Regions from separate parts of the Aerococcus sp. Group 1 genome, predicted to be linked through region 1. Evidence: riboswitches for the same ligand, from Rfam matches in the RefSeq annotation. Region 1 holds a riboswitch; each other region holds the start of a gene.

Region 1 (5,559 bases):
TTGAAAGTGAGGAAGTAGGTCTGTACCTCTTGAGGCAGAAATCCTTGATTTCTAATACCCATAGCTCAAGTTTTGCCCTGACTTTTGTTACAGCAAGGTTACAAGGCGACAGAAATGTTTCAGAAAATCCTTTTAAAATGTCAAAGTAATTAAAGGGCCTTAACAAGTCAGAAATCCCTTTTCTTCGTCTGGAAGCCATGATAGTATATTTCATGTCGACGAGGGAAAGACCTCGTTGAGAGATAAAAATGAATCTGAATGATTAAGAGGCTTAATCATATTAAATAGAAAAAAGAATGAACTTTGCACAGAAGAAAGGATTTTTATTACACATGAATATGAAGAAAGTTTTAGTAGGTACCTCAATCGCTTTATCAGCCTTAGTAAGTTTTGCTGCTGGGGAAACGACTGAAGCACACGCAGCTGAATGGCAAGCACGTTCAGTTGAAGAAATCAAAGCTGACTTCCAAAAATTAGATGACAACGAAAAAGTTTATGTCATTAAATCTGGTGACACCTTAAACGCTATTGCTCAAGCAGCAGACGTGAACACCAAAGAATTAGCTGAAATCAACAACATCGAAAATGCTAACTTAATCTTCCCAGGAACTAAATTAACCTTCAAATCTGACCAATCAGGTAAGGTTAATGAAGTTGAAGTAGAAAAACAAGGTCAAGCAGCTCAAGTTTACACCGTTGATGAAACTGCTGGTCAAACTTATCAAGCACCTGCAACTGTTCAAGCTGCACCAGCTGCTGCACCAGCACCTGCACCAGCTCCAGCTCCAGCACAAAGCGCTTACACTGGTTCTTCTTCATCCGCTAAAGAAATCATTGCTCAACGTGAATCTGGTGGTTCATACTCAGCAACTAACGGCCAATACATCGGACGTTACCAATTAAGCGCTTCTTACTTAAATGGTGACTACTCCCCAGCTAACCAAGAACGTGTGGCTGACCAATACGTAGCAAGTCGTTACGGTTCATGGGACAACGCTTTAGCATTCTGGAACGCTAACGGTTGGTACTAAGATAAAAAATAAAGTGCGACCCAAGTCGTATTAACTGAAAACTCCGGCTCCTTTGTAGTGACCCCCAAAAGTTGGACTAAGAATTCAACTTTTGGGGGTTATTTTTATGTCTAAATATTCATTAGAATTTAAACTGAATTTAGTAGGAGACTATATTGCGAAAAAAGGAAGTTATCGAACCTTAGCTAATAAAGCAGGAATAGATCCTTCTATTTTACGAAGGTGGGTTAATAACTATTATGAATTTGGTGTAGATGGTTTAAAGAAAAGGCGGACTCAACAGGTTTATACTGTTGAATTCAAATTAAATGCGATAGAATTGTATGAAAGTACGGAAATGAGTTATCGCGAATTGGCCAATTCATTAAACATGAATAATCCAAGTCTAATCGCTAATTGGCGAAGAGCTTATCATGAAAGAGGACTTGATGGCCTTTCCGCGAGGAAAGGAAGGCCACCTAAAGTGTCTAAAAAGAAATCACAAATCAATCAAATAAAGGATAGCAGCGAAACCAATCAGTTAAGTGAAGCAAAAAATAAAGGAACTTGAACAACGGATTACGGATTTAGAAATTGAGAACAAATTTTTAAAAGGATTGAGGAGACGTGTGGCTCAAAGAGTCAAGCGAGAAAAGAAGAAATAGTGACCGAAATCACACGTCTCCATGATGAAAAATATGCTTTAAAAGATATTCTTAGCGTTTTAAAGTTTCCTAAATCGACCTACTTTTATTGGAAAAATAAAGATGAGGAAATTGATAAGGATGCCGATTTAAAAGAGGAAATGAAAGACATCAGAGAAACCCATAAGGATTATGGTTATCGAAGAATGCGAGCTGAACTGCTTTCCCGTGGTTATAAGGTCAGTAAAAACAAAGTTCAACGCCTAATGAAAATTATGGGGATACAGGTCACTAGCTATACTAGAAAGACAAGAAAATATAATTCCTACAAAGGAACGATTGGAGAGATAGCGCCAAATCGTATCAACCGGCGGTTTGATTCGACCATTCCTTATCAAAAAATAACAACAGACACAACAGAATTTAAATACTACTATGCCGATGATTCTGGGAATTATCAAACTGGAAAACTCTATTTAGATCCTTACATGGATCTATTTAATCGAGAAATTATTTCTTTTAAGATAACACATCAGCCTAATGGACAAAGCATGTTGGAGGGGCTACAAGCTGCCATTGAAGCAAGTAAATTATGTCCATACAGAAGAACCTTTCATTCTGATCAGGGCTGGGCCTATCAAATGAAAAGTTACACCCGGCTCTTGAAGGATCACCGAATTTTTCAAAGTATGTCTCGTAAAGGAAATTGCTTAGATAATTCGCCAATGGAGAATTTCTTTAGTCTACTAAAACAAGAAGTCTACTATGGTCGGACTTATCATTCCTTTGAAGAATTAGCACAAGCGATTGAAGATTTTATAATCTATTACAATGGTGAAAGAATCAAAGAAAAATTAGATTTTAGGAGTCCTATAGAATTTCGTCTTCATCACGCTTCTTTCGCCGCTTAATGATTACACATAAACTTTAAACTTATCAAGAGCCGCTACGCTCTTCCTCTTGACAAGTTTAAATTTCTGAGTAAATGTGTCGGCAAGAAATAAGCAAGAACTGTAAGCAACAAAAAAGAGCTGGCCAAAGGCCAACTCACTATATATAAAGTCCAACTTATTGGGGTCACCATACTTAGGCTGGAGTTTTTTTATTTAAGCGGTTTTCGGGACCCAGCCGTAACTCTGCCTTGAATAAGTAAGCGGTTTCTGCTATAGTTAGAAAGTACTCACAAGAGGTGCTTTTGCTGAGATAGGTGGAAACCTGGACTCTTTGAACCTGAGAAAGTTAAGACTTGCGTAGGGATGTGAGAATTCAAGTATCGTAATATAGTCTAACCAGGATCTTTGGTTAAGATGAAACGATAAGAAGTCCTGCAAAGTACACTTAGTGGAGTATACTTTGCAGGGCTTTTTCTGTTTATGAACGAGATTCCTGCAAGTGATCTTTTAGCGATTAAGAAGAATAAGAGAGATGAGAATATGTCTAAAAAAACAGCCATTCCCTTTGCTAAATATTGTCAGCAGGTCAAAGAGAAGTCTCCGCTGATCCAAGTTTTAAATAATTATGTCACTATTCATGATGTGGCCAATGTGATTTTGGCCAGTGGCGGGCGTCCTGTGATGACCGATAACTTACCTAATAGTAAGGATGTGGTCAAGACGGCTGACCTTTTGCTATTGAATGCCGCTAGTCCCAGACCTAATCAGGAATTGTTGGACCTTGCCGCCATAGCGAAAAATGACCACCATCCCGTGGTCTTAGACCCAGTGGGGGTTTCAGCTATGCCGTTTAAATTAAAGCTCTGTCAAGAGCTGATTGACCGGGGTCTAGTAAGGGCGGTAAAGGGGAATGCTTCGGAAATTCGAAGCCTCCTCTTTGAAAAAAGCCAAGGATCTGGGGTCGACCTGGGTCCTGGAGACGAGGTAAGCTTAGCCAACCTGGCTGATTTTGCTCCGGACTTTAAAGCTTACGCCCAAGAAAAGGAATTATCCTAGCCATGTCAGGCCCGATTGACTTAGTGACTGACGGCGAGCGGCTGGCAGTCATTGAAAATGGCCACTCTTGGATGGCTTCCTATACGGGGTCAGGTTGCCAGTTAAGCGGCGTCCTAGCTAGCTTTTTAGCCGGTAATCCGGATGAAGATCCTTTTTACCTAGCTACAGCTGCCATGATTAGCTATGGGGTGGCGGGAGAAATTGCTGCTCAAGTGCTCCAGCCTTATGAGGGCAATGCCACTTATTCCAACCGAGTGATTGACCAGGTCTTCTTATTAGAGGCCAAAGAATTAGAAAGGAGAGCCAAGTATGACATTCAATAAAAATGATTTATTGGTCTATGCCATTACGCCCGACCGCTTTGACCATGACGAATTAATCCAGCAAGTCAAAGAGGTCTTAGCAGGAGGGGCGACGATTTTACAGTTACGTTTAAAGGACCATCCTTTTAAAGACCAAGAGGATAAGCTGGCTCTAACTAAAAAAATCAAAGCCCTCTGCCAAGAAGCAGGTGTCCCCTTTATTATCGATGATGACTATGAACTGGCCCTGGCGGTAGATGCTGACGGCCTCCATGTTGGAGAAGATGACCTGCCAGTTGACCAGGCTAGACAACTACTCGGCCCGGAAAAAATTATCGGGGCTTCGGCTAAGACTTTGGATACCGCTCTAAAAGCCCAAGCGGCTGGTGCAGACTATTTGGGAGTTGGCGCCCTCTATCCGACCCAGTCTAAGGCCAATGCCCAAGGAACTAGTCTGACTACCCTGAGAACGATTGCCCAAGGGGTCAATATTCCCATTGTAGGCATTGGTGGGATTAGCTTAGATAATATGGCCAATTTACGGGACCAGGGTTTGGCTGGGGTGGCACTAATTTCCGCCCTATTTAAAGCGGAGGACCCCTACCGAACCACGCAAGCCGTTCGCCAAGCTGCTGAAAGGCTTTTTAAACTCCAAGCCGTCCTTACCATCGCCGGCTCAGACTCAAGCGGTGGAGCCGGAATTCAAGCAGACCTCAAGACCATGCAAGCTAATGGAGTCTTTGGTATGAGTGCCATTACTTCAGTGACCGCCCAAAATACTAGGGGTGTGACCGGGGTCTATGATCTCAGTCCAGAGGCCTTGGCTAGCCAACTCCAAGCGGTCTTCGAGGATATTCCTCCGGCTAGTGTCAAGATTGGTATGGTTTCCCAAGTGGAATTAGTAGAGGAAATCGCCAAAGCCCTTAAAACCTACCAGGCTAAAAATGTCGTAGTGGACCCGGTCATGGTCGCAACGAGCGGGTCCAACTTGATCCAGGACCAAGCGGTGCAGGTCTTAGCTGACCAGGTCTTCCCGCTCGCTTGCTTAATTACTCCCAATATTCCTGAAAGCCAGGTCTTAGCGGGACAAGACATCCATTCGGCAGCCGATATGGAAGCCGTCGCTAAGACGATTAGTCAGACCTACCAAGTCGCTGTCCTCTGTAAGGGTGGCCATCGGGTCAATGACGCTAACGATGTCCTGGTTACCCCTGAGGGCGAGGTCCACTGGTTTAGGGGTGAGCGGGTTGATAATCCCAATACCCATGGGACTGGCTGTACGCTATCCAGTGCCATTGCCAGCAACCTAGCCAAGGGTGATGACTTAGTCACTGCCATTGCTCGGGCTAAGACCTATCTCAGCCTGACCCTTAAAGATCAATTAGATCTTGGCCAGGGGAGTGGCCCCTTGAACCATGGCTTTGGCCTCTTGACTTATTACCCCACTGACCATTAATTTGCTTTAGCTTCCCTTAGCCAATAGTTTTTAGTCTTTCAACCCTTCTACGAGGCTAGACCTGCTAGGGGAAGCGTATCTGTACACCGATAAGGGTCATGATAGCTTGTCATGGCCTTTTTTCTATATTTTGGAAAAGTGTGGGGACTGTTTTTAGCATAGAGCATATTTCTTCTTATATTGTGAAAACAAACACAT
Region 2 (5,559 bases), 530 kb from region 1:
TGGAGCAGGTTTTGATTAAAGAGTTTATATTTTAAAAGGGGCTGCCTCAGACAGTCCCTTTTTTAGCGGAAATTTCTCTTATTTAAATCTCGAGCCTATTGACGGAGGTCATCTAAGATCGCCTTGGCGTTTTGTCGATCCATATGCTTTGCCTTTTGTAAGGCTTGACTGACTTGGTCCACTTCATCGCCCTGGGCACCCACAGCGATAGCCAAGGACCGGGCTTGAAGTGACATGTGCCCCGCTTGGATACCTTCAATGACTAGAGCCCTCAAAGCGGCTAGGTTTTGAGCTAGGCCGAGGGCAGCGACAATCTTCATTAAGTCGCTAGCACTGGGCTGAGTGAGTAAGTGGTGGACGAGTTTAGCGGCGGGGTGAATTTTGATTGATCCGCCGACACTTCCTAAGGCAAGAGGGAGGGTGATTTCTCCAGCTAATAGGCCTTGGTCTTCAAGGTAGTCCCATTTGGCCAGGCCCCGGTATTGTCCGGATTGGCTGGCATAGGCGTGACAGGCTGCCTCCACCGCCCGCCAGTCGTTACCGCTAGCGAGGACCAGAGCATCAACCCCATTCATAATCCCTTTATTGTGGGTTGTGGCCCGATAAGGATCGACTTGGGCTAGTTGGCTAGCTTGACTAATCCGCTTAGCCACTACTTGTGGATCTTGGCCTGGCTTAGCAAGAGCATCAATAGGGATTTGACAAGTCGCCTTAGCCAGACATTGGGTAGCTAAGTTGCTTAAAATAGCCATTAATTTTTCTAGACGGGGTAGTGACTCATCCTTTTGACTAAGTGCTTCAATGTGACTGGCTAAGGCTTCCAGCATGGTATTCATCATGTTGGCGCCCATGGCTTCTTGGGTATCTACCGTCATATAGACCACAAAAAAAGGCTCGCTTTCACTGGGATAGTAGGCCGTTTCTAACTGGCGCACCCCACCGCCCCGTTGGCTGAGGCTAGGATGTGCCTGGTTAGCGACTTGGATGAGGTCTCCTTGGTGGTCTTTAATGTAACTAGTCCAGGTTTCGGCTTGACTGGCTTGGTCTAAGCCTAAGAAGACCATTTGCCCAGTCATTTGCCGGTTCAAGACCTCGCTATGGAAGCCACCGCCTGCCTTAGCCATTTTAGCGGCGTAACTGGCTGCTGCAATGACACTCGGTTCTTCGATCGCCATGGGGATCAAGTAGTCTTTTTGATTGATGACAAAGTTCATTGCCAGTCCCAAGGGGAGGGAGTAGGTTCCAATGAGATTTTCAACCATGTTATCAGCCAGGTCTAAGGGCAAACCCTGGTTATTTTTGAGATAATCCTTTTCTGCATCACTAATATAGTGGAGCTCATTTAAGCGGGCCAGACGTTCCTCTAAGGGGAGGCGGTAGAAGCCCTGTAAATTCACTTGAGTCATAATAACCTCCTAAGTGCTTTGTTTATCAGTGAGGGGGAAGTCTTTGTACTTTTCCATAAAAAAAGAAGTTGGCAAGTGCTTCCAACTTCTAGTTTATGGGTCATTACTTGATTAATCAATAGCCAGTCGGTATTAATGATCGATACAATAGAGATTATCATCGACCATTTGATCGTCGGTTAAGAGGACAAAAACTTGCCGAAATTCATCAAAATCGATCCGGTTATCATTGCCTAACATGCTGAGGGCTTGTGTTGTGACATGGATTTGACCGATATGCGTTTCAAGGACCTCATCAAAACTTTCAAAACTTGGTGCATTGGTTTGTAAGACTAGACTACGATAGGCTCTGTGGCTGGTATGACCTGTTTCATCGGAAGTGGTTAGGCAGATATTATGGAAACGATCTAAGTTTTGTAACTGTTGTATGGCTTTCTGGGTGAAAAATAACTTCATGGCATATCCTCCTCACAACAACTCTTGTAAGGATGATTATATCAGAATTTGTGAGCAGTTTAGTCGGAAAAGCCTAAAAATAATTTTTAAAACGTTTTCACACCTTCACCAGCCGCTACTGAGAAAGCGGAGGCAGTCGGGGAGGTGTTTGGCCCAGTAAAATTCATTATGTTCCTCATCCACATAGATGTTGAAGTTAATATTTTCTACCGGGATACCTCCTGCTATAAGTAAGGCCTGGTAGTGGAGGGAAGCATCGATATAGGCTTGGGCCATATTGCCTGGGAGAAAGAGACGGTCAGTATCGTCCCCTTCTTTGCTGCCGACTTGGAGGTAGATTTTTTGCTCGGGGTCTAAGCTTTGCGACTTGAGATAGCGGTCAAAGGGTTCTTGGGCTATCCATTGGGCTAGGGAAAAAATCCCCAAGCGGCCAATCTGATCGGCATACTTAATTCCCATATAGGCGGTAATATTGGCCCCAAAAGAAGACCCGATCATGGCTGTATGTTTTTTATCGGTTTTAGTCCGATAGTTTTGGTCGATAAAGGGTTTAACCACCTTCATAATGAAGTCACTAAAATCATTACCTAAGCCGCCCAAGGGCCCTGCCTTAGGGTCACTAGGGTTTTCGAAGCTCCAAGCATTATACTCATCCGCCCGAGTCTGAGAGTCATTGTCGATGCCGACCACAATCATCTTGGGTAAATCGGGGTTACGCTTGAGGGTGGGGATGACCTTCCAAGAATAACCTAGGAAGGACTCCTTACTGTAAAAAACATTTTGTCCGTCATGCATGTAAACGACTGGGTAGGATGCGGATTCCTGCTGGTAATTTTTAGGGAGTAGGACGCGCACCCGCCGCTTCTTGCCGGAATAGGGCAAGCTTAAGTAGTGGGTTTTCATTTTTAGATAATAATAATCGGCATTGAACATGATTTACCTCCGCTTAATGTGCTATTAGCATACTTGACCCGGGGGGATTAAGCAAGTGCAATCCCCCTGACGATGCTCAAGGTTAAGAAATAATTGCAGACTTCACAATATTTCGCTACAATGTGAATAGAATAAAGGATAAGGGGGAGATGCCTTGGCAACAGAAGTCGAGCTTCTCAACGAAGCAGAAATGAAGCGCGCCTTAACGCGAATGAGTTATGAGATTTTGGAACGCAACCATGGTACCGCTAATTTAGCCATCGTGGGGATTAAAACCCGGGGAGCTATTATTGCTAACCGGATTAAGGACCGTATCAATCAGTTAGAAGAGGCTGATGTCTTTTATGGGGAATTAGATGTCCGCGCTTATCGTGATGACCTCGACCAGGAAAAGGATAAGCTGATCAAAGACTTATCCCAGCTGGACTTTGATGTGAATGGTAAACATATCTTTATCTGTGATGATGTGCTCATGACCGGTCGGACCATTCGGGCGACCATGGATGCCTTGATGGATCATGGGCGTCCAAGCAAGATCTCTTTAGTGACACTCATTGACCGGGGCCACCGGGAATTACCGATTCGAGCGGATATTGTTGGTAAAAACATTCCCACTTCCCGGCAAGAGAAAATTCGGGTGAAGATGCGGGAACTCGACAGTAAGGATGCAGTATATATAATTAAATAGTTGCTACTAGGGGAGCCTTGATGGCTGAGATGTAATTTACAGACCCTTTGAACTTGAGACTAGGTAATACTAGCGGAAGAAAGTGCACGAAAAAACAGGTAAGAGGCATTTTCTCTTACCTGTTTTTGTGCTAAGAAAGGATTTAATTATTATGGGACAAAGTAAACAAGTAAGGATTTTATTGGAAATTGCTATGGTAGCAGTATTAGCTTATTTATTAGGACTTTTGCCGACAACCAATGGAGTAGGTATTGGGGTAAACTTAGGCGTTATTCCCATTTACTTGATCTCTTTAAGACGGGGGATAAAGAGCGGTTTTGCTGCCGGCTTTCTGTTTGGGCTTTTGCAATTAATCACCGGTCAAGCTACGATTCTAACTCCCTTCCAAGTCTTCCTTGAATACTTCTTCGCCTTTATGTTAGCAGGTTTAACTGGACTCTTCGCTAATCGGGTGAAGAGTGCAGGCTTAAAAGGGGATAAAAAAGGCCTTTGGATCGGTATCTTTTCAGCAACCTTTATTGGGATGGTCGCCCAATACTTTATTCATTGGTTCGCTGGCTATGCCTTTTGGTCTTCTTATGCGCCAGAAGGCATGAATGCTTGGTGGTATACGACCATTGTTAATGTACCTACTGGTGTCTTTACCTGGCTAGTAGGGGCATTAGTGGTAGCCTTATTATTTAATAATGCCCCCAGGCTCTTAAATCCAGAAGATTAAGTGATAACTTACCTATAATTTTTACAATTGATCAGATGTAATTATTTTTCTGAGACGTCCTTTGAGAGGACGTCTTTTTTATTGACTGAGACTGCTTTTTTGATAAAAAGAAAGATTTTATGAAATTGTTGGCGCGCAAACACTTTCAAAAGAAAGCATGTGAAATGTTGAACTATATTTTTTCAGATAAAATGAGGAGGCTTTTACGATTGATAATTAATAAAAAATAAGTAGAAATATTGGAAAGGAGTGTTTTATGTGTTTGTTCTTCGTTTTTTACTGGCAATGCTTATTGCTTATTTTGCCGGAGAACTGGTTAAGAAAATCAAATTCCCAGCTATCATTGGTTGGTTGATTGTGGCCATGTTTCTCGGAGAGCACGGGCTAAATCTCTTAAGCCCTGAATTAGTTTCAACTAAGGTCTACCAATCACTGATGGTACTGATGCAAATTCTAGTGGGGTCTATGGTGGGCTATAAGTTAGTTTACCGTGACATCAAGGATTCCATCAGTAAAGTCTTCGCCATGGGAATATCTGACCTGGTGGTAACCTTTGCAGTGGTGACGGGAGCATTTGCCCTTATTTTACACCTCTTAGGTCTACCCATCATTGCTGCCTTACTCTTTGGGGGGATCGCTATTGCGACTGCACCGGCCCCTCCGGTCTCAGTGGTGGAACAGTATGATTGTTCTGGCCCCTTATCTGATTCAGTGCCATCGATGACGGCTTTTAATTCAGTGATGGTTAATATTGTCTTCTTCCCCTTAGTTTCAGTAATTGGAGCAGTTCTAAACGAAAGTTCCACTTCCGTCTTGGGCTCATTACTGATTATGATCTTAGCTCCGATTCTCTTAGGTGGAGTGATCGGTCTGATTGCAGGAAAATTAGTGGGTAAGAACACTTCTAAACAGCAAAGTTTCCTAATTTATCTGTTTACCATGCTGGTCATCTATGCCTTAGATAATTATTTGAACTGGCAGGTCTTCACCGAAACCCAGATGATGTCCTTATTAGCCGGAATTGCCGGGTCGTGTGCCTTTATGAACGTGGTTGATCCTGAGAAAGTTCCGAGCTTGCAAATGGATCTCGGACCGATTCACTCTTATGCCTTAATGATTTTCATTGTTAACCTATCGATTCATTTGAATCCAGCGGCCTTATTTGACGGTGGCATGCTTATGGTGGCCTATATCTTGATTAGGGCCCTAGGCAAATACTTGGGTTGCTATCTAGGGGCCAAAATCAGTCATGCGCCCAAAGTTGTGGAAAAGTATATGGGAGTCATTATGATGCCTCACTCTGGAGTCTCGATTATGTTTGCCGGGATTGCTGCATATAATTTAATGGGCGTCTATCC
Region 3 (5,559 bases), 950 kb from region 1:
AAGAAAAGTTTATGTTAAGTGACATTGCTAAAAACTATTAAAAAACGGTAGTGTGACAAAAGTCAAAAGAGCCCTGAACCGCTTCGCATACTATATCTGTAACTCGCTTGCGCTTCGAACAGCTATAGCAACTGGAGCGAACTATGGTAGATAGTTGCAAAACTATCGCACATAGTTCGTGAAGTGGACGTCAGGGCTGACTTTTGGAGCAGGTTTTGAATAGATAGTCCGTGTTTTATTACATTATGTTATTAACTCTTCCCTAGCTTAACTTTTAAAGAATTACGGAAAAAGCACTTGAACTAAGAACATATAAGACAGGGTTCCGCCAGCGATACTCAGTAAAGAGCGGTGGGTCTTAGCCTGAAGCAGGATTGTCACAAGGATGGCAATCAGCTCAGGCAAGGCATAAGGATAAGCCAAGGGGTTACTTGATTGTAAGGAATAAACCACTAAAAGGCTAATCGCAGCGGCAGGAAGGACTTTACCCAAATAAGTGACAAAGCGAGGAGGAACTTGGTTTTTCGAAAAAACCACAAAGACAATAAAACGGGTTAAGGCTGTTCCCAAGGCCAAGAGAATGACTGTTATTAACTGTTGGTTAAAACTCATCTTTCTTCCTCCTCACGTATAAAAATAAAAAAGAATATAGCAATAATGATTAACATTGCAGGAATCAAGAAGCTGTTAGGACCAAAAATAAATAAACTAATTAAGCCAGTGGCTAGGGCAATGATTTGTGGCCTATGGTTAGCGCTTCCTTGCCATTGGTCGACAAAAATACTTACAAACAAGGCTGTTAAAATAAATTCAATTCCTCTTAGGCTAAAGCTGATAAAATTTCCTAAGAAAATCCCTAGAACTGTTCCAATAATCCAGTAAAACTGATCTAATAAACTGATCAAAAAGTAGACCCAAGACTTGTCAATATGACCGGGAACCTTAACCGAAGCCGTAAGTGAAAAGGTTTCATCAGACAAAGCAAAAATGCTATAATATTTTTTCCAACCTAGGGACTGATAACTTTCCAACATGGTAATTCCATAAAACATGTGTCTAGCATTTACCATAACAGCCAACATAAAAGCGGCAAAGGGATCATAGGCTCCCAATAAGACATTAATGCCGGCAAATTGAATCGACCCCCCATAAACAATTAGACTCATTAAAATAGTTAACCAGGGGTGAATTCCTGAACTCGTTGCTAATAAACCAAAGGATAATGACAAAAATAAATATCCCATCATAATCGGGATCGTTTTAGGAAAGGCAAATTTGAGTGCTTCTTTCATTTTATACCTCTTTTCTATGTTAAATAATTCTATCTTACAGAATAATATAGTTACCAAGGAAAATAAATCACAGATAGCTCATCCAATCATGATCTTTTCCAATCAGTCCTGATAGCCTTAGCTAACTTAGCTAATAATAAGAAAAAACTGGGACGAAAGCCCAGTTTCTCTTATAAGTAAGAATATGTGGTTAAGAATAGACTTCTTCTTTTAAAACAGCAATATTAGGATAGTTTCTCAATTGGCCCTTATAGTCTAGGCCATAACCGACAACAAACTTATCCGGAATTTCAAAGCCGATCCAGTCGGCCTGAAAGTCCTTTTTGCGCCGACTCGGTTTATCTAATAAAGAAACGGTTTTTATGGAAGCTGCCTGGCGGGATTTTAAGACCTTATACAAATAGGTTAAAGTTCTCCCTGTATCAACGATATCTTCAACAAACAAGATATGACGCCCCTTTGCAGGAACCGATAAATCTTTTATTATTTTGACTTCGCCACTGGATTCAAAGGCATCACCGTAGCTAGAAACATCCATAAAGTCAATTTCAAGTAGGATATCCATTTGTTTCATTAAATCAGCCATAAAGGGCATCCCCCCTTTTAAGACACAAACGAGTAAAGGATTCTTATCTTGATACTCTTTAGCAATGTCCTTGGCTAATTCTTCGATACGTTCTAATAATTCCGCTTGGGGAATCAGTATTTCTTCCATTAAATTATCCATTAAAAAGCTCCTAATTCTCTATTCTCTTATTCACTCTTGTGATCTTATAATAACAGATAATAGCTAAAGGCGCAGAAAAAATTGAGAACTTTAGCTTTAACTATGACGAATTTAAGCCTTTTTCTTAGATGAGTCATAAACATTGACTCCTAGGCGTTTTTGCATTTTATAAAGCAAACCGGTTTGCCGCAAGGTGGCTAAGAAGAAATAAGCTAAGACACCACCAATAATTGTTGCAATTAGAAAACTAGGAACATAAAACAGCCAAGTAATTCCTGTTTTTCCCAATAGAAGCGCCATTACTGGATAAGAAGCAATAGCTCCGATAATCCCGGTACCGATAATTTCACCAAGCACACAGGCAAGGATAGAACCATTAAAGAGACGATATAGTATTCCCGAAAGCACAGCACCAAAAACTTGGCCAGTAAGTGCTAATGGAGGCACCGAAAAAAGACTCATCCGAATAATTGCAGTCAGAATGGCATTTAACAAACTATACCAAGGGCCCAATAAGACCGAACAAACTACATTAACAAAGTGGGCAGTAGGAGCAAAGCCCTCGATGCGAAAAATCGGTGAAATAACCACCCCAATGGCCACAAACATCGCTACCGTTACTAAAATCAATGGACTTGATTTCTTAGTCAAAAAAATCCCTCCTAAAAGATAAAGGAGAGCACAAAAAAAGACTACCTACGCAAGCATTACCTTGATCAGGTTACAGGGTCGATATCAATCCTCTCAGCCGTGGCTCCCCTAATTAATAGTATTTTACCTACTTATCATATGTCATAAATAAAAATTAAACAAGCCTTTTCACCTATCTTTTAAAAGACCCAATTAAAAACAACAGGGAGAGTGTGACAAAAGTCAAAAGAGCCCTGAAGAGCTACGGATACTATATCTGTAACTCGCTCTTGGCTTCGAACAGCTATAGCAACTGGAACAAAGTATGGAAGATAGGCACAAGGCTATCGCACATAGTTCGTCGTTGGGTTCGACTTGGCAGACTTGGACTGATTTCACAAGTCAGAAACAAGCGAATGCTTCGCTTTTATTCTGACTTGCTCCAATCATCCAAGTCTAGTTGCCAAGTCTCACACTCTGTGTGAAGTGAATGTCAGGGCTGACTTTTGGAACACGTTTTGATTAGATAATTCGTATTTTGAAAAGAGTCTGAGACTTTTGTCCCAGACTCACTTTCCTAAAAGTATTGACTTCTTCTATTCGTTCTTAGTGTTCTGGAGCATGGTAAACATAAATACTTTCATCATAAACCCCCATACGGGTAAATGTCTGATGGGTAATAATAGAAATCGCCAAAGGCACTACTACATATGTTAGGCAGAGGACCAAAATATTAACCACTGCATTATCATCCATAAAATAATAGGCATTGATTGGTCCAGATAGACCCGTGATACCAAAACCAGCTGATTCAGTAGTTCCCTGAATATTAAATAAATAACCAAAGAGTCCTACTACCCCTGCATTAATCACAATAGGTAGGGTCATTTTTAGGTTTTGTAAGTAATTGGCCATAAATAATTTTGGCCCAGCAAATAATAATGAAAAAGTAATCCCATTACTGTTAACTCGTGAAGAAGCATAGAGAAAAGTAAATACAACCGCTACAATTCCTAAGTTAGCTGCCCCAGCCGCTAGACCACTAATGGATACCGCGTAAGCAATCGCAACACTAGACAGAGGCGTAACAATAATAATGGCAAAGGCAATTGCGATTAAAATAGCCATAATTAATGGTTGAATCTCTGTGAGATGAGCAATCCCCTGGCCTAAAAGTAATGTCAGTTGACTAACCAAAGGTAGGATTAAACGGCCAATAAAACCGGGTAAAATTCCTCCCAGTAAAGGAAGAACCACAATGTTGAGACTTTGCCAACGATTATTATAAAGTTTAATAAAAATAGCAGCAATAAAGACGGTGATAATGGTGTTGATTAAGTCTCCCGTTCCTTTAAGTGCCCAAGCCCCATCGACTAAGCGAGCTGCTCCACTCCCTAAAAAAGCAGCTCCTGCTAATGCTGCTGTTTCCATGCCCTTCATATTTAACTGCAAGGCCGCAAAGAGACCGACTAAAAAAGGTACGGCAAATTGAAAAGCTTGAATAGAGCCAGCAAAGTCAGCCAAAACGCCTGGTGTACTTAGCCAAGACCGAGTTAATGCGCCTAGTATGGCACTAGGAATCAAACCGATAACAATACCTGTTGATGCCCCATTTAAAACTTGATTAAAGATATCCTTAATTTTTAAATTCTGCATAAATTAACCTTCCTTCATTAAAGTATTTTTAATATCTTATCATGAAAACATGATAAAATCTTGGGAATTTCACCAAGATACAAATTAAATAAAAAGATTATTTATTTTTTTACTATTTACTTCTATAAAAAAAGGCAGCCCTTACTGCCCTAAATCACATATTATAATTATATTTTGGGGTCTATCTAGTCAACTAGCAAAAAAATACTGCTAAATTATTTAAAGAGATCATTCTAACGATTAAACTTCAATAAAGGATAAGCAAGAGAGTGTGACAAAAGTCAAAATAGCCCTGAAGAGCTACGCATACTATATCTGTAACTCGCTTGCGCTTCGAACAGCTATAGCAACTGGAACAAACTATGGAAGATAGGCGCAAGCCTATCGCACATAGTTCGTCGTTGGGCTCGACTTGGCAGACTTGGAGTGATTTCACAAGTCAGAAATCAGCGACTGTTTCGCTTGTTTCTGACTTGTTCCAATCATCCAAGTCTCACACCCTGTGTGAAGTGGACGTCAGAGCTGACTTTTGAAACACATTTTGATTAGAAGGTCCGTATTTTGAAAAGAGTCTGGGACTTTTTTCCCAGACTCGGTAGGCTTACTTATTTTCGATCCCGTTCCCGAATAGCTGCTTCAAGATCATAATGATAGTTAGGGTCAATCTCTCGATCGATTACTTGAAAAGCCTGCCCAATTTGCTGATCGATGTCCTTGAGGTCTTCTTTTGATAGCTTCTTACCAGCAGGCAAATAGATGGGTTTTCCCACTCTGAACTTTACCCGATTTTTTGCCTTTCTTGAAAAGAGTCCAGAAATATGAATCGGGCCTTGGTAGGCAACGGGTAAAATGTTAACCTTGCCCATTTTTGCCAATACAGCTGCCCCATCCTTAATTTCTGTCGAATAACGAGAGCCAGTAGGAAAAAGTCCAACGTTATCTTCACCCTTTTTGAGTTCGGCTACCGCCGCTTTTAAGGAAGCCATGCTAGGATTTTCTCGATCGACTGGCATAACACCTAAGTGGTCTAAGCACCAATTCACCAAGGCAGATGAAAATAGCTCCTGCTTAGCTAAGAAATGAACCGGTTTAGGTAAGGTATGGATGCCGATAATTACCGGATCAAGTATACTGCGGTGGGGAGCAACAATTAAATATTGTTGATCAGGATCATAGTCCTCATGGTAGGAAAGTTCTGGTTTTCCATTGACAATTCGAAGTAAGCCTTTAACCAAGTAAGCCATAAAGTTATAA

What was found. A riboswitch is a leader RNA that binds a small molecule or an ion and turns the genes downstream of it on or off. The one in region 1 is predicted to bind thiamine pyrophosphate.
Region 2: it holds a riboswitch for thiamine pyrophosphate, as region 1 does, so the genes downstream of both, thiT (energy-coupled thiamine transporter ThiT) here and HMPREF9243_RS10800 (hydroxyethylthiazole kinase) in region 1, are expected to answer to the same signal.
Region 3: it holds a riboswitch for thiamine pyrophosphate, as region 1 does, so the genes downstream of both, thiW (energy coupling factor transporter S component ThiW) here and HMPREF9243_RS10800 (hydroxyethylthiazole kinase) in region 1, are expected to answer to the same signal.

Annotation. Positions count from the first base shown of each region.
Region 1 is NC_015278.1:69,710-75,268, forward strand. Features, by position in the region: gene nadC (carboxylating nicotinate-nucleotide diphosphorylase) at 1-18, shown strand, start outside; gene HMPREF9243_RS00345 (LysM domain-containing protein) at 333-1,031, shown strand; partial or broken gene HMPREF9243_RS10110 (IS3 family transposase) at 1,138-2,565, shown strand; TPP riboswitch at 2,830-2,928, shown strand; gene HMPREF9243_RS10800 (hydroxyethylthiazole kinase) at 3,088-3,603, shown strand; gene HMPREF9243_RS10805 (hydroxyethylthiazole kinase) at 3,606-3,926, shown strand; gene thiD (bifunctional hydroxymethylpyrimidine kinase/phosphomethylpyrimidine kinase) at 3,913-5,361, shown strand.
Region 2 is NC_015278.1:1,622,349-1,627,907, reverse strand. Features, by position in the region: gene HMPREF9243_RS07620 (hydroxymethylglutaryl-CoA reductase, degradative) at 96-1,406, opposite strand; gene HMPREF9243_RS07615 (iron-sulfur cluster biosynthesis family protein) at 1,539-1,862, opposite strand; gene HMPREF9243_RS07610 (alpha/beta hydrolase) at 1,968-2,795, opposite strand; gene pyrR (bifunctional pyr operon transcriptional regulator/uracil phosphoribosyltransferase PyrR) at 2,950-3,483, shown strand; TPP riboswitch at 3,482-3,581, shown strand; gene thiT (energy-coupled thiamine transporter ThiT) at 3,635-4,201, shown strand; gene HMPREF9243_RS07595 (cation:proton antiporter) at 4,460-5,559, shown strand, end outside.
Region 3 is NC_015278.1:1,204,801-1,210,359, forward strand. Features, by position in the region: gene HMPREF9243_RS05560 (alanine--glyoxylate aminotransferase family protein) at 1-41, shown strand, start outside; gene HMPREF9243_RS05565 (branched-chain amino acid transporter permease) at 283-612, opposite strand; gene HMPREF9243_RS05570 (AzlC family ABC transporter permease) at 609-1,292, opposite strand; gene hpt (hypoxanthine phosphoribosyltransferase) at 1,483-2,019, opposite strand; gene thiW (energy coupling factor transporter S component ThiW) at 2,131-2,670, opposite strand; TPP riboswitch at 2,696-2,790, opposite strand; gene HMPREF9243_RS05585 (PTS transporter subunit IIC) at 3,256-4,305, opposite strand; gene HMPREF9243_RS05590 (1-acyl-sn-glycerol-3-phosphate acyltransferase) at 4,911-5,559, opposite strand, start outside.